Regions from separate parts of the Nocardia sp. NPDC050717 genome, predicted to be linked through region 2. Evidence: riboswitches for the same ligand, from Rfam matches in the RefSeq annotation. Region 2 holds a riboswitch; the other holds the start of a gene.
What was found. Region 2 has a riboswitch for S-adenosylmethionine ahead of AB0H56_RS16525 (hypothetical protein). Riboswitches for the same ligand answer to the same signal wherever they lie in the genome.
Positions count from the first base shown of each region.

Region 1: linked by a shared signal. The riboswitch ahead of AB0H56_RS09275 (bifunctional o-acetylhomoserine/o-acetylserine sulfhydrylase) and the one ahead of AB0H56_RS16525 (hypothetical protein) in region 2 are both predicted to bind S-adenosylmethionine.

Region 1 is NZ_JBFAHR010000003.1:181,839-189,556, forward strand. Features, by position in the region: gene AB0H56_RS09265 (BTAD domain-containing putative transcriptional regulator) at 1-2,594, opposite strand, end outside; gene AB0H56_RS09270 (hypothetical protein) at 2,676-3,332, opposite strand; SAM riboswitch class IV at 3,576-3,686, shown strand; gene AB0H56_RS09275 (bifunctional o-acetylhomoserine/o-acetylserine sulfhydrylase) at 3,768-5,084, shown strand; gene AB0H56_RS09280 (homoserine O-acetyltransferase) at 5,081-6,229, shown strand; gene AB0H56_RS09285 (helix-turn-helix domain-containing protein) at 6,233-6,865, opposite strand; gene AB0H56_RS09290 (oxygenase MpaB family protein) at 7,011-7,718, shown strand, end outside.
Region 2 is NZ_JBFAHR010000007.1:164,242-171,959, forward strand. Features, by position in the region: gene AB0H56_RS16505 (aspartate aminotransferase family protein) at 1-1,046, opposite strand, end outside; gene AB0H56_RS16510 (aldehyde dehydrogenase family protein) at 1,078-2,442, opposite strand; gene AB0H56_RS16515 (phenazine antibiotic biosynthesis protein) at 2,466-3,548, opposite strand; gene AB0H56_RS16520 (3-deoxy-7-phosphoheptulonate synthase) at 3,545-4,753, opposite strand; gene AB0H56_RS16525 (hypothetical protein) at 4,786-5,391, opposite strand; SAM riboswitch class I at 5,404-5,494, opposite strand; gene AB0H56_RS16530 (GNAT family N-acetyltransferase) at 5,717-6,214, shown strand; gene AB0H56_RS16535 (class I SAM-dependent methyltransferase) at 6,243-6,854, opposite strand; gene AB0H56_RS16540 (esterase) at 6,954-7,292, opposite strand; gene AB0H56_RS16545 (metallophosphoesterase) at 7,482-7,718, opposite strand, start outside.

The sequences.
Region 1 (7,718 bases), on a different contig from region 2:
CCGCCGGTCCCGGACGCGGCACCGTCCGCACGGTCAGTCCGCGCGGCGGCGAGGGGATCGGAATCGGGGGCCGCGGCGGCGGATCTGGTGCTGCCGGTCGCGGTGCTGTCCACGTTGTGGGCCCGTGCGGCGACGGGATCGGGACCGGGGCCCGTGGCGGCGGGGACGAGGGGCGCGCCGGGGCCGAGGACCCGGCGTTCGAGTAGTTCCAGGGCGGACCAGTGCAGGCGGGCGCGGCGCAGGGTGGGGATGTCGCCGTAGACCGCGTCGCGGATCAGGGCGTGGGCGAAGGTGATCCGGTCGGTGTCGACGCGCACGAGGCCGGCGACCGTGACGGTGTCGACCAGGTCGACGAGGGTGTCCTCCGGTTCGGCGGTCAGGGCGAGCAGGGTGTCGAAGTCGATGTCGTCGCCCCAGACCGCGGCCAGCCGCAGGGCGCGGGCGGCGCCGGCGGGGAGCCGGGCGATGCGGCGATGCAGCACGGCTCGCACTCCTTCGGGCACCGCGCGCAGATCGCCCACCGCCGCAGCGAGCGTGGCGACCTCGCGGACGAACAGCGGATTGCCCGCGGTCCGCGCGCGCAGCCACTCGACGGTGTCGTCGTCGATCGGGGTCAGCCCGGCGCGCTCCGCGACCGCGCGCACGGCCGCGCCGTCGAGCCCGCCCAGCTCCAGCCGCAGACCGGTCGACCCCGCCAAGGCCGCGGCGGTTGCCCGCACGCCCGCGTCGGCCTCCGAGCCCCGCATGGTGACCAGCACCAGCAACGGCCGCCGCGTCAGCCATGCCACCACCTGCCGCAGAATCTGCAGGGTGGCGCTGTCGGCCCGGTGGACGTCCTCGAGCACGACCAGCAACGGCCCACCGGCCGAACACCGACCACACACCTCCGCCACCGCCCGCGCGATGGCGAACGGCCCCGCCTGTGCCCCGACACCTTCCGCCGTCGCAGGGGCCTGATCCTCCCCCACCGCCGATACCCAGGTCGGATCGAGTCCGTCGAGCAGATGCACCCAGGCCCACGCGGCGGGGGCGCCGTCGACCTCGGGGCACGATGCGCTCGCCACCGACCATCCGTCGGCCGCCAACGTCGCGGCCAGCACCTCGACCTGCGTCGATTTGCCCGCGCCCGCTTCGCCTTCCAGCCATACGACCCGAGCGCGACCGTGCGAGATCACCGCGGCGGACTCGGCGAGCAGTGCCGTGCGCTCGGCGGCATAGCCGACCACCGCGGGCTCGGATGTCCACGTACGTTCCAACGAGATGCCGACCGCCGGACCAGCCGACCCGATCCGTGCGCCCGGCCACCCCTGCCCGCCGCCGAGATCGACCTCGGTGCCGGAGTCGGAACCTTCCGATACCGGAGTGACCTCGGCCGACCCCGGAACCCGCACTGGGGGTTCGGCTTCCGCACCACCAGGAAAACGCCCGTTACCGCCCACACGCCGACCAGCGAAGCGCCCATCGCCGTCCATCGGCCGATCGCCACCCGGCACACCGGCATCCATCCGGTCATCCGATGTAGACCCGCCGCCGGCCCCGGAGAGAGCTCGTACGGACCCGGCGCCGCTCGTACGCCGATCAGCGCCGTGCCCGGTGCCGCCCGCCAGCCGATCGGCGCCCGGCCCGGCGGCCTCCGCCGAGTCATACGATGCGGACCCGCCGCCCTCCCCGGGGAGAGTTTGGGCGGACCCTGTGCCGCCCACACGCGGACCAGCGAAGCGCCCATCGCCGTCCATCGGCCGATCACCGCCCGGCACACCGGCGTCCATCCGGTCATCCGATATAGGCCCGCCGCCGGCCCGGGGGAGAGCTCGGACGGACCCACTGCCGCCCGCGAAGCGACCGGGAGCAGGGTCAGCGAGGTGCGATCCCGCTCGCTGGTCGAGTTCCGGGGCGTGGGTGAGGATGGCCGTTTCGAGGGCGTTCACGGCCGGGCTCGGGTGGACGCCGAATTCGGTGTCGAGGTAGGTGCGCAGGGCGCGGAGGGTGGCGAGGGCGTCGAGCTGGCGGCCGAGGCGGTACTGGGTAAGGGCCAGGAGGCGGGCGGCGTTCTCCCGGTCGGGGTGGTCGGTGACGTGGCGGTGCAGGAGCGCGAAGGCCTCGTCGGGGCGGTCGAGGGCCAGCGCCGCTTCGGCGCGCCCTTCGACGGCGACGCGGCGCAGTTCGTGCAGGCGGGCGGCTTCCGCGAGCACCCAGTGCGCGGTGGCGAAGGGCGCGTACGGCTCGCCGTGCCAGCAGGCCAGCGCCGTCCCGAGCCGTTGGTAGCGGTGCGCGGGGTCGTCCGGATCGCCCGCGGTGAGCAGCCGCTCGAATCGCCAGACATCGACGGCGGCGGGATCGAGGCGCAGGGCGTAGCCGGGCGCCTCGGAGACCAGCACGGTGGCGGGCGCGCGCGGCGGACGCGCCGGTTCGATCGCGCGGCGCAGGTAGGAGATGTGTGCCTGGAGCGCGCCAAGTGCCTTGGGCGGCGGATCGCCCGCCCACAGGTCCTCGATCAGCCGATCGGTGGACACCACCTCGCCGCCGGCCAGCACCAGCCTGGCCAGCAGCGCGCGCTGACGCGGCCCACCCAGATCGGCGGGCCGCTCGCCCACCTCGACCCGCAGCGGGCCGAGTACATCGATGCGTACGGCGGTCGCGCCGCCGTACGGTCCTTCCTGTTCGATACGGTCAATTTACCGGGCGATACGCACCCCCGCGACGCCGATCGCGAGACCCTGGGCGACCGTGCCGGGAATGATCCACCAGCCCTCTGCGCCGGGCAGCAGGCCGGGCATCATCGCCGCGATCGTCATCGACAGCGTGCCCGCGATGATCAGCGCCCCCGACCACCGGCCGAAGACCGCGGCGGGCCGGATCAGCGCGTACACCGCGAGCAGCACGAAACCGAGCAGCAGCGCCAGCGACAGCGGCGCCAGCACGGCGGCCGACGCGTCGGCGATCTCGCTCGCGGTGTGATGGTCGACCCCGGTGCTCACGAACGTCTCGTGATAGGCGCCGATCGGGATCACCACGGCCAGCCCGGCGAACAGCAGCCCGTGCGCGAGGGTGAGCATCCGGCTCGCCCAGCCGCCGTCCGCCCTGCGGATGACGCGGACCAGTGCGGGCAGGCCGACGGCCATCAGCACGGCACCCACCGCGAAGGTGAGATGCGCGGCCGTCCAGGTGGGGGCGTGCACGGCGTCCTCGGAGTGTTCGAGCGGGTGCAGCAGGTTGCCCACGGCCCACAGCAGGGCGCCGACGGCGAGGGTCACCGCGCGTGCGCGGTCCGGGCGGTGCGGCACGGGAGCATCCGGGGCCTGGCGGGTTTCGGAGGCGTATTCGATCGTCATGCGCCGAGCCTGCGCGCGGCCGATTGGCGCCCACTTGCGAACGATTTGCGACCGGATCGGCCGGCGACTCGGTCCGGCATCGAGCGGTCGCGAGCCCGCGACGACCGAGCGATCCGCGGTGACGGCTCGCGCACGCGCCGGGCCCGACACACCGGGCCCGGCGCACCGGCGGAAAAGTGATCCAGGCGACGTTTCGGCGGGAAGTTTCCGTGTGGGCGGGCTGTCCGGTTACCATGACGGCAAGGTCATGAGTACCAGCGTCAAGCCCCGGCTCGCTGGTCGGCAACCCTCCAGCTGCGGTGGGGTGCTCCGGGTGATGACCGGGCTCTCGAAGGTCGGGAGCAAGCGCGCATTCGCAGGAGGCCCCCATGTGTTGTTGTCCGTCGATCCGCCCCAGCTGAACCCACCGACGCACAACCCCTGGAGCATGTAGCCATGTCCGATTCCGCCCTGCCCGAGAACTGGTCGTTCGAGACCAAGCAGATCCACGCGGGCCAGGCCCCCGACGCGAGCACCAACGCGCGGGCGCTGCCGATCTACCAGACCACCTCCTACACCTTCCGCGACACCGATCACGCCGCCGCGCTGTTCGGTCTGGCCGAGCCGGGCAACATCTACACCCGGATCATGAACCCCACCCAGGACGCGGTCGAGCAGCGCATCGCCGCGCTCGAGGGCGGCGTCGCGGCGCTGCTGCTGGCCTCCGGCCAGGCCGCCGAGACCTACGCGATCCTGAACCTCGCCGGCGCCGGTGACCACATCGTGTCCAGCCCGCACCTCTACGGCGGCACCTACAACCTGTTCCACTACTCGCTGCCCAAGCTCGGCATCGAGGTGTCCTTCGTCGAGGACCCCGACGACCTCGAGCAGTGGCGCGCCGCCGTCCGGCCCAACACCAAGGCCTTCTTCGGCGAGACCATCGCCAACCCGAGCAGCGCCGTGTTCGACATCCCCGGCATCGCCGAGGTGGCCCACGCCGCAGGCCTGCCGCTGCTCGTGGACAACACCGTCGCGACCCCGTACCTGATCCAGCCGCTGGCCCACGGCGCCGACATCGTCGTGCACTCGGCGACGAAGTACCTCGGCGGCCACGGCGCGGCGGTGGCGGGCGCGATCGTCGACGGCGGCACCTTCGACTGGACCGTGCGCGACGCCGAGGGCAACGCGCGCTTCCCCGGCTTCACCGAGCCCGACCCCAGCTACCACGGCGCGGTCTTCGCCGACCTGGGCGCGCCCGCCTTCGCGCTGAAGGCCCGCGTGCAGCTGCTGCGCGACCTGGGCGCGGCGGTGTCGCCGTTCAACGCGTTCCTCATCGCCCAGGGCATCGAGACGCTGAGCCTGCGGATCGAGCGGCACGTGGCCAACGCCGAGGCGGTCGCGAAGTTCGTCGCCGAGCAGCCGGGTGTCGACGCCGTGTACTACGCGGGCCTCGAGACCTCGCCCTGGCACGCGCGGGCCAAGCAGCTCGCCCCCAAGGGCGCTGGCGCGATCGTCTCGTTCGAACTGGCGGGCGGCGTCGACGCGGGCAAGAAGTTCGTGGACGCTCTCAGCCTCCACAGCCATGTCGCTAACATCGGTGATGTGCGTTCTCTCGTGATTCACCCGGCGTCGACCACGCACTCGCAGTTGACGCCCGAGGAGCAGCTGGCCTCCGGCGTCACCCCGGGGCTGGTCCGGCTCGCCGTGGGCATCGAGGGAATCGACGACATCCTGGCCGATCTGCGGGCCGGATTCGCGGCGGCGAACACGTGACTGTGAGCACCGAATCGCCGATCGCCCGTCCCGCGACCGGGGTGGCCCTGCTGCCGCCGCCGGACGGGCGACTCGGCGTGGTCGCCATCGGGGATGTGGCGCTGGAGAACGGCGCCGTGGTCCCCGATGTGCGGCTGGCGGTGCAACGCTGGGGCGAGCCCTCGCCCACGCTCGACAACGTGGTGCTGGTCGAGCACGCGCTCACCGGTGACTCGCAGGTCATCGCGAGCGCCGACAACACCGCCCCCGGCTGGTGGGAGGGGATGGTCGGTCCCGGCGCCCCGGTCGACACCGACGAGTGGTGTGTGATCGCGACGAACGTGCTCGGCGGCTGTCGCGGCAGCACCGGACCGTCCTCGCTCGCGCCCGACGGCGCGCCGTGGGGTTCCCGCTTTCCCGACCTCACCATCCGCGACCAGGTCGTCGCCGAGGCGCAGCTGCTCGATCTGCTCGGGATCGAGCGGCTGGCCGCGGTGGTCGGCGGGTCGATGGGCGGCATGCGGGTGCTGGAGTGGATGATCGGGCAGCCCGAGCGGGTCGCGGCCGCGCTGGTGCTGGCCGTCGGCGCCAGGGCCACCGCCGATCAGATCGGCACCCAGACCACCCAGATGGCGATCATCACCGCCGACCCCGACTGGCTCGGCGGCGACTATCACGGCACCGGTCGCGCGCCGATGACCGGCATGGGCCTGGCCCGCCGGATCGCGCACCTGACCTACCGCACCGAGGGCGAGCTCGACCACCGCTTCACCAATCAGGCCCAGGGCGACGAGGATCCGTGGACCGGCGGCCGCTACGCGGTGCAGAGCTATCTCGAGCACCAGGCCGAGAAGCTGTGCCAGCGCTTCGATCCGGCCACCTATGTGCTGCTCAGCGAGGCCATGAACCGGCACGACGTCGGCCGCGGGCGCGGCGGTGTCGCCGCCGCGCTGGCCTCGACCCCCGTCCCGTGTGTGGTCGGTGGCGTCGACTCCGATCGGCTGTACCCGCTGCACACCCAGGCCGAGCTGGCCGAGGGGTTGCCCGGCTGCGCAGGTCTCGAGATCGTGCATTCGCGCGACGGCCACGACGGCTTCCTCACCGAGGCGGCCGCGGTGGCCAAGCTGCTCACCGAGACCATGCGGCTCGCGCGCGAGAACCGCTGACCGTCAGCGCGTCAGCAGGGTGACGATCGAGCGCACGTAGTCCTGGAGCCGTTCCTTCGGGTACTCCTGCGGCTCGCTCACCGCGAGCCTGCCGAGCATCTCGGCGACGGTGAGGGTCGAGTTCGCGAGCAGTCCCGCGTCCATCGCCGACCAGCGCGGTGACATCGCGATGCCCACGCGGACAAGGGATTCCGCACGGGCCAGGATCTCGGCGCGGCCCGCGCGCAGGGCGGCCCGGTATTCGTCTGGCGCGCTGGCCGGGGTCGCCAGGATCAGCCGCCAGCGCGTCGGATTCGCCAGTGCCACACCGACGAACGCCTCCACGGTCGCCGAGGCCGCGGCCACCGGATCGGTGTCGAGCAGGTTCTCCGGCAGGGTCTCGGCGATCTGCTCCAGGCCCCGCTCCCGTTCGCGTTCGAGCAGGGCTTCGACGAGTTCGGCGCGGGTCTTGAACACGGTGTACAGCACCGGTTTTCCCACGCCGGCTTCCTGCGCGACGGCTTCCATGCTCAGCTCGTGCAGCTCCATTCGGCCCAGGACGGTGAACGCGGCGTCGAGCAGTTGCGCGCGGCGCTGCTCGGGCGGCAGGCGCGGGGCATAGCGGCGCCGCGGTCGTTGCTCTCGCGTCGCGGTCACGCGGACACCTCCTTCGTCCACCAGACGATACCCGGACCGCGGGCACCAATCCTACGCAGCCGTTGTATTCGCTGCGCGCAATTGCTACGGTGGCGTTGTATTCACCTGCGAGGTTCGCCCTCGGCACTGCAAAGGAGCACGTGCAATGGCCTTCGACCCGTCCACCCTGCGCCGCGACGACTACGGCTTCTTCGGACCCGACTCGGTCACCTGGAAGGTGTGGGCCTCGCCCACCGCGCTGATCGGCTTCCAGCGCGCGGTCACCCTCGAACACTTCGACCCGTTCCTGACCGCCGCCGTCGCCGACTCCCAGGGCATCTACGACAATCCGGCCTCGCGCCTCGACCACACGCTGGCCTACTTCGTGCTGGTCGCGATCGGCGACGGGCGCACGGCCATCCAGGCCGCCGAGCACCTGATGCGGGTACACGCGCCGATGACCGGCATCGAACCCGTCACCGGCAAGCGCTACGCCGCCAACAGCCCCGAGACCCAGCTGTGGATCCACCTCACCGGCTGGCATTCGGTGCTCATCGCCTACGAGATGTACGGGCCAGGCTTGACCGAAGAGGAGGAGCGGCAGTTCTGGGCCGAGTGCGCGATCGCCGCCGAACTGCAGACCTGCAAGGCGGCCGACGTGCCACGCACCCGCGAGGGGGTGCGCGCCTACTTCGAGCAGGTGCGGCCGCGCCTGTGCGTCACCGAACGGGCCGTGCGGGCGATGCGCTATCTGATGTGGGTGCCGATGAGCAAGGGCTGGCGATTCGCGCTCGGCAGCCGGTTGCTGTCTCTGGCCAGCATTCCGACCCTGCCGATCTGGATGCGCAAGCTCGGGCGCCTGCCGTTCCCCCGG
Region 2 (7,718 bases):
GCGCGCACGTGCTCGTTGAGCTTCTCGCGCTCGAAGATCGCCAGGTTCGCCAGGCCGACGGCGGCCGCCACGGGATGACCGGCGAAGGTGAGCCCGTGGGCGAAGGTGTTCTCCTTCTTGGTGAACGGCTCGAACAGGCGGTCGCTCACGATCACCGCGCCCGCGGGAATGTAGCCGGAGGTGATGCCTTTCGCGCCGGTGATGATGTCGGGTGTCACGCCGTAGCGGCTGATGGCGAAGTAGTCGCCGATCCGGCCGAAGGCGGTGATCACCTCGTCGGCGACGAGCAGCACCCCGTAGCGGTCGGCGATCTCGCGCACCCGCTCGAGGTAGCCAAGGGGCGGTGGTATCGCGCCGCCGGAGTTCTGCACCGGCTCCAGGAAGATCGCGGCGACCGTCTCCGGGCCCTCGAACTCGATGGCCTCGGCGATACGGTCGGCCGCCCAGCGCCCGTAGGCCTCCTCGTCGTCGCGCAGGTGCTCGGGCCCGCGATAGATGTCGGTGGCCGGCACCTTGAGCGCACCGGGCACCAGCGGCTCGAACGGCGCGCGCACCGGCGGCAGCGAGGTGATCGACAACGCGCCCTGGGTGGTCCCGTGATAGGCCAGCGCGCGGCTGACCACCTTGTGGCGGCCGGGCTGCCCGATCGCCTTGAAGTACTGCTTGGCCAGCTTCCAGGCGGTTTCGACGCTCTCGCTGCCGCTGTTGGTGAAGAACACGCGGTTGAGGTCCCCGGGTGCGCGGTCGGCCAGAGCCTCGGCGAGTTCCGCGGCGCGCGGGTGTACGGCGTTCCAGATCGGGAAGTAGTCGAGGTCGCGGATCTGCCGGGCGGCCGCCTCCGCCAGTTCCGGGCGGCCGTGTCCGGCGTTGACGGCGAAGAGCCCCGACAGGCCGTCGAGGTACTTGCGGCCCTTGTCATCCCAGAAGTAGGCGCCCTCGGCCCGCGTGATGACGGGCAGTTCGCCGCCGGTGTGCAGGTGTGAGTGATTGGTGAAGTGCAGCCACAGATGATCGCGTGCCTGCTGGAGTACGTCGTTGCCGGTCATGATGGTCCCGCTCTGTCGGAATCGGTGTGGATCAGCGGTTCGCCGCGAATCCCTTGCTGGTCATGAGGAACTCGCCGACGTAGCCGTCGTGCGGCATGCGGGTGCCGCTGTGGGTCGTCGGCGCGTTCCAGTGCACGTTGGCGATGCTCGATTCCTCGAGCAGGTCGTCGAGGATCGTTTCGTCGCTGGTGATCGCGTTGACCACCAGCGAATCCCGCAGCGGCGCGACACCGTCACCGCGCCGCCAGGGCGCGACCCACACGCACGGGAACGGCAACTCCGAGCCCAGCGTTTCGGTGTCGAGCCGATCGAGGACGAAGACCGCGGGCGTGAGGGTGACCGCTCCGTCGTGGCCGGGCGCGGCCAGTTCCTCGATCGGGACGAGTGGCTCGATATCGCTCGCGCGTGCGGTCAGGTGGCCGATCAAGGCGGTCGCCGCGGCCTGGGACACCCGCGGTCCGGAACGGCGGTGCCGCGGTGTCCGTAGCACCGCCGCCAGCTCGGTCGCGAAGCCGCGATGATCACCGTCGACCAGTACGGCCGAGGTGTTCACACACGCCGTCCCCGATTGCGCCGCCACCGCATCGGCGACGGCCGCGACCGCCGGGCCCCGGTCCTGGCCCGGTGCCAGGCTGACCAGCGTCTTGGACCGACCCGGCCCGCCCACCTTCACCCGGGGGTTCGCGCCGTATTTCCGGGACACCGCGACGCCGCCGTAGACCAGCGCGCGATCGGCTCGTGTGACGATCTCGTCCGCGCCCGCGTGATCGGTGGGCAGGAACGACACATCCGTGTTGCGGAATCCGGCTTCGTGCAGTGCGCGCACCAGCCGGTCCGCGGTGAACGGCTCGCCCTGCGAGGGCCGCACGGCCACGCGATAGCCGAGCGCCAGCGCTTGCAGCCAGGCGGTGTGCACCGTCGGGGAGTTCCCGGAGACGATGGCCCCGAGCGTCTCGCCGCGTCGGCTCCACACCCCGGTTTCCGCGACATGTCCCGCGTCCCGCCAGGATTCGACCGCGGCGACCGGGCGTGCCGCGTAGGCGCGTTCCGTCGCGGTCGCCGCGACCTCGGCGACCGCACGGCACAGCGCGTCCGCGGTCTCGCGCGAATGCCCCGACACCGCGCTGACATCGTCGCGATAGTCCGCGAATCCGCCCACCGAGTCCGCGAGGAAGATCCGGGCGGCGGCGGCGAGCAGGTCCGCGCGGTCGCGGCGCGGGAGCGGCGCCGAGGCACGCTGCGCCGCGAGAGTCTGGGCGATCAACAACGGCGGGCACACCGGCAACCGCGCCAGCGGGTGCCCCGCCACGTCGAGCACCGGCACGGTGGCCCGCACCGCGCGTTCCCCACGATGGGTGCGCGCCACCAGCACACGCTCGGTGTTCCCTTGCGCCACCAAACTTTCCGAGACCGCGGTCATCAGTAGACCCCTGGGATCACGGTTTCGCCGTCGAAGCTGCCCAGCGGCTGCGGCGCGGACAGCGAGTCGCCGATCCCGCCGGGCGGGGCCGCCACCCGGATCGCGGTGTCGCGTTCGAGATTGTTGGGCACGAACATGCCGTCGCTGAGGTGGGACATGCGGACCTGACCGCGCCGGCCGTAGTCCACCGGACGCAGGGTCTCCGGGTCGACGACGGCGAAGATCGTGTGCGGCGGGTACGCGTCGTACACGGTCCGCGGTGCGGGATCGAGCGGATCGCGGATGCGCGCGGTCGTCAGCACCATCGTGCTGCCGTACACGTTCTGGATGCGGGCGCCGGGGAAGGTCTCCGCGATGATGTCGAAGGTGTCGTCGTCGAGCTGGGCGCCCGCCAGCGCGATGTAGGACACCGTGGCCGCGAGCTTGTCGACCAGTTCCGGGCGCAGGATGATCTCGGCGAGGATCGGCGGCGTGGTCGTGACCGCGGCGATGTCCTGGGTCTGGACGATGTGGCCGATCTGCTCGACCAGATGCGCCACGTACCCGTCCACCGCCGCCCCGTCGGCGATGCTCTTCTTCACCCATCGCGGGTCGATGTCGATGCTGTGCAGCAGCGAGCCGAGCTCGCGGGCCTGCAGCCGGGCGGTGTTGCCGTAGGCGTGCGGCCCGGACGGCATGGCGACCAGCCAGGGTCGCCCAGCGGGGAAACCGGCCGCCCGCAGTTCGTCGACCTTCCAGCGCAGGCAGCGTTCGATCCAGCTCGCGCTGTAGATCAGCCGCTTGGGTGACCCGGTCGTGCCGCCCGTCTCGTAGATCAGCGGCGGCGCGCCCGAGCGGCCGAGACCGCGAGGAATGAGGTCTTCGACCCGGCTGGTGCGCAAGTGCGCGGCGATGTCGGGGAACCGGGCGAGATCCTCGTAGGAGGAGATGTCGGTCCGGGGATCGAAATCCAGGGTCTCGGCGATCCGCAGCCACAGCGCCGAGCCTGTCTCCGGGTTGAAATGCCAGTCCAGAGCGTCGCGCAGGAACTGGTCGGGATCGCGCGCGTCCCATCGGGTCGAGGCGGTGACGGGGCTGGTCATGGCGCGTCCTCTCGTGGCGCGTCGTGGCGCCAGGCATCGATGACGTGGGCGGTTTGTTCGGCGTTGAGGCGCGGATCGAGCAATGTGGTGTAGTGACGGCCCGGCTCGGGATCGCGGCCACGCTCACCGCATTCGTAGATGTCCTCGTGGGTGGCCTCGAGGTGCAGGCCGCCCGGGTGCTGGTCCTGGGAGCCGAGCACCGCGAGGAACCCGCGCAGCTCGTCGACGATGCGCTCCACCGGCCGGGTCTTGAGGCCGCGCGCGGTCGTCACCGTGTTGCCGTGCATCGGATCGCACACCCAGTTCACGGGATGCCGTTGCGCACGAAGGTGTTCCACGATCGGAGCGAGCCTGCCGATCGACGCCGCACCCATCCGGATGATGAACGTCAGGCGCCCCGGGACACGGGCGGGATCGATCCGCTCGGCCAAGGCGGCGACGTCGCGCGGTGTCGCAGTGGGGCCGATCTTGACGCTGACCGGGTTGGTCAGCGTGGCGGCGATCGCGATGTGCGCGCCGTCGAGGTGGCGTGTCCGTTCACCGATCCACGGCCAGTGCGTGCTCGCCAGATGATTGCCGGCTGGCGTCGGACGCAGGTGTGCCAGTTCGTAGTCGATGAGCAGCAGTTCGTGACTCGACCAGATGGTGCGGTCGGGATGGCGGCGGTTGTGCTCGTCGATGACGGCCATGGCCATCGCGGAGGCCTGGTGACAGTGCAGGATTCGGGCTGGATCGGGGATGCGTGCCGCCGGGGTCGGCGCGGGACCGTTCACCATCGGCCCGCGGAAGGCGGGCAGCGACCGGCCCTCGACCTGGTCATAGGGATTCGACCGGGGTTTGGTGTACTGCCCGGCTATCCGGCCCACCGCCACGGCGGCGAGTCCGGCTCGATGCGCCAGGCGGATGCGGGAGTCGTCGAGGAATTCGAGTTTGCGGGCGATCAGCTCGGGCGTCGATTTCGCTGGGTCCTCGACACAATCGCCCAGTTGCAGCACCACGGCGCGTCCGGCATTCACCGCCGCGAGTTGATTGTCGAGAATCGCGTTCGACGCCTGCTCGACGAGCGGTGTTTCGGCGGTTTCCCGAAAGGCCTTTCGTGCAGATTCCGGGTCCGGCCAGAACGGTTGCTGGTCGGTCCGCAGTGCACGGAAACTGTCGATATGGTCGGGAATGACCGGCGTCGCCGCCGGGAGAATATTCGTCATCTGAGGTGGTCCCGTTTTTGTCGTCGCGGGTTTTATCGGCTGGCGTTCCAGATGCAGCCCCGCGCACCGCCGGGCTGTTCCGACAGCGTGCATTCAGCGCGCAGTCCTTTGGCATTGATCAGCGATGTCGTCGCCGGGACGCAGTATTCGCAGGGCGCTTCGAGCGTGATCGTCACCCCGCGTGCGCGGGCCTGTTCCCGGTAGTCCCAGATCGCGCAGTGCGCGATCTCCAGCGTGGCGTCCGCGGCGGAGGCGCTGAGCCAGCGCATCTTCGAACCATACAGTGCCGCTTGACTTTCCAGTCGACGCAGTGGCGTCACGGCATCGTTGCGGCCCTCGTCGTCGATCGCGCCGTAGATCGTTCCGTTCGTCTCGGCCCAGGCGCCGAGTTTCTCGTGCCCGAAATTGCGGACCACGAATCTCTCCATCGCCGCCTGGGCCCGGAAGAACGCGCTCTTCCATTCACTCTCGGCGGCCGGACCCGATTGCGGGATGGCTCCGTAGATCTCGTGTTTCACCTCGATCAAACGGTCGAGATGCTTCCCGCCTTGCGAGTCGACCACGAATTTCGTCAGTCCCGCTTCCGCTTCGAACAGTCGCCGACGCCACAGCTGTGCGCCCGCCCCGAATGTAGACACAGATTGCCCTCCAGTTCATCGTCACTGGCATTAGCACCTGCGACCCGTGGTCGTGGTTGCTGCGGCGTCGTCGAGCCAGTCTCTCAGCCGCTCTCGATGAAAAAGTGATCCGGCGACGACTCTAACGCGCACCGAGCACGGGCCACGAAGTCGGCGCTGCCGATCAGGGCGTTTCCGCAGGCCCTGCGGTTCCAATCCGGACGAGCGGAAAGTTCGCATCACTAAATTTCGTTGCGAGGCAAATGATTCCGTCGGCGCCGGAGCGTGGGCCACACTGGGGTCGATGGCGTACGCCACCCGGACGGCTCGGACAGATGGGGACAGCATGGCCGAGGAAAGCTTGCGGCACTGGGAGATTCGCGAGGTCGACTACGACGACCCCGACGCCGTCACGCTTCGTGACGATCTCCAGCGGTTCTATGTCGAGCGCTACGGCGGCCCCGACGACGCGCCGGTGAACCCGGACGACTTCCGGCCACCGCACGGCGCCTGCTTCGTCGGCTACCTCGCGGGCGAACCGGTCGCCGCGGGCTACTGGCACTCCCTCGCCGTGGACCGGCTCGGCACCAGCGAGCTCGTCGAACTCAAGCGAGTGCACGTGATCGCGGCGCAGCGGCGGCGCGGCTTCGCCCAGCGCCTCATCGCCGAGCTCGAACGCACCGCACTCGCCGCCGGGCACAAGGCCGCGGTCCTGTCCACCGGGCTGCGCCAGCCCGAGGCCATCGCCCTGTACAAACGCCTCGGCTACGAGGCCATCGAGGGCTTCGGCCACTACGCCGACGACAGCAATGTGACCTTCCTGGGCAGGCGGCTCAGCCCGTGATGTCCCTGCCGAGCGGGCCGGTGACGGCTCAGCGGGCGACGCCCAGCGACAGGGCACCGAACGCCTTGGGGGCACCGGCCAGGTAGAACCGGTCGAGTTCGGCGGTCTCGAAGCCCGCGCCGGTGATCAGCGCCGGGATGTCGCGGTCGAGGTGGCAGCCGCCCGCGATGCGTTGCTGGATCGGGTTCAGCCGGTGCTGCCAGGTCCGCACCGACGCGTCGGGGGCCAGTCCGTGTTCCACGAAATGCAGTGTGCCGCCCGGTTTCAGCACCCGGCGGATCTCGGCCAGCGCGGCCGCGACGTCGGGGATGGTGCACAGGGTGAACGTCGAGAGCGCGGTGTCGAAGGTGGCGTCCCCGAACGGCAGTGACTGGCCGTCCAGGCCCGCGCGTTCGATCGGAACCGAGCTCGCCGCGACGCGTTTCGCGCCGATCTTCCAGGCGACGTCGGCGGGTTCGACACCGCTGACGCGGTCGACCGCGGCCGGATAGAACCCGACGTTGTTTCCCGACCCGAATCCCACCTCGACGACGGCGCCGTGCAGCCCGGCGCAGGCGCGCCTGCGCAGCGTGTCGTTCGCGGCGACACCGCACACCTTGTCGGTGAGATGGGGCAGGATCCGGTCGGTGTAGAAGCCCATCCCTCGATCATGCTCCTGGGGTCGCGCGTATGCGGCGGGAATACGACGGTGGGCACCGATCCGTTCGGAATCGGTGCCCACCGGGACAGCGTGGCTGGATCAGGCGTTGATCGTCACCGCGTCGTCGGCGATCGAGTAGCTGATCGACCCGTTCTCGAAGTGGCTGATCTTGCCGCCCTCGATGTCCTGCTCGTCGGAGGTCGGGTAGCCCAGACGGCCGCCGGCGCCGCCCTCGGCCTCCCAGGCCTGACGGATCGCGCCGTACACGGTCTTGGCACCGGTCGGGAGCTTGAAGTAGATGACGCCGCCGGTGAACTCCTGGTACTTGCCGCCGTTCGGGGCGTCCAGCTCATCGGAGGTCGGCTGGCCCAGCGGGCTCGACGCGCCACCGGCTTCGTTGTAGTGGTCGCCGATAGCTCCGTTGACTTCGAATGCCATTTCCAGCAATTCCTTTCACACAGATAACGATGGGCAAAGCAGCGGCGAAGTTACCGCAGGTTTGCTCGGCCCGGGCGGCGACGCGCGGGCCGACATGACATCGCCAAGTTCCGTACATCCGTGCGTGGACAGCGATTCAGGTGGGCGGCACCGGCGTGACAGCACGCGGACACCCGGCGGCGGAGGCGGTCAGGCCAGGCGGCGGTCGAAGACCTGAGTGCCCGCGCTGGTGGCGGGGTCGACGGTGACCGCGCGCAGGCGCACGCTCTCGGGGGTCAGGTCCATGACCATGAAGCCCAGTTCGTGCTGGGTTTCGTAGAGTGCGGGGTGGGCGCCCGCGCGCGGCTCGGCCCCTGCGGTCTTGCCCGCCGCGCCGGAGACGATCTGGCGGGTGCCCTTCGACGACGCGGTCGGTTCGAGCACCTG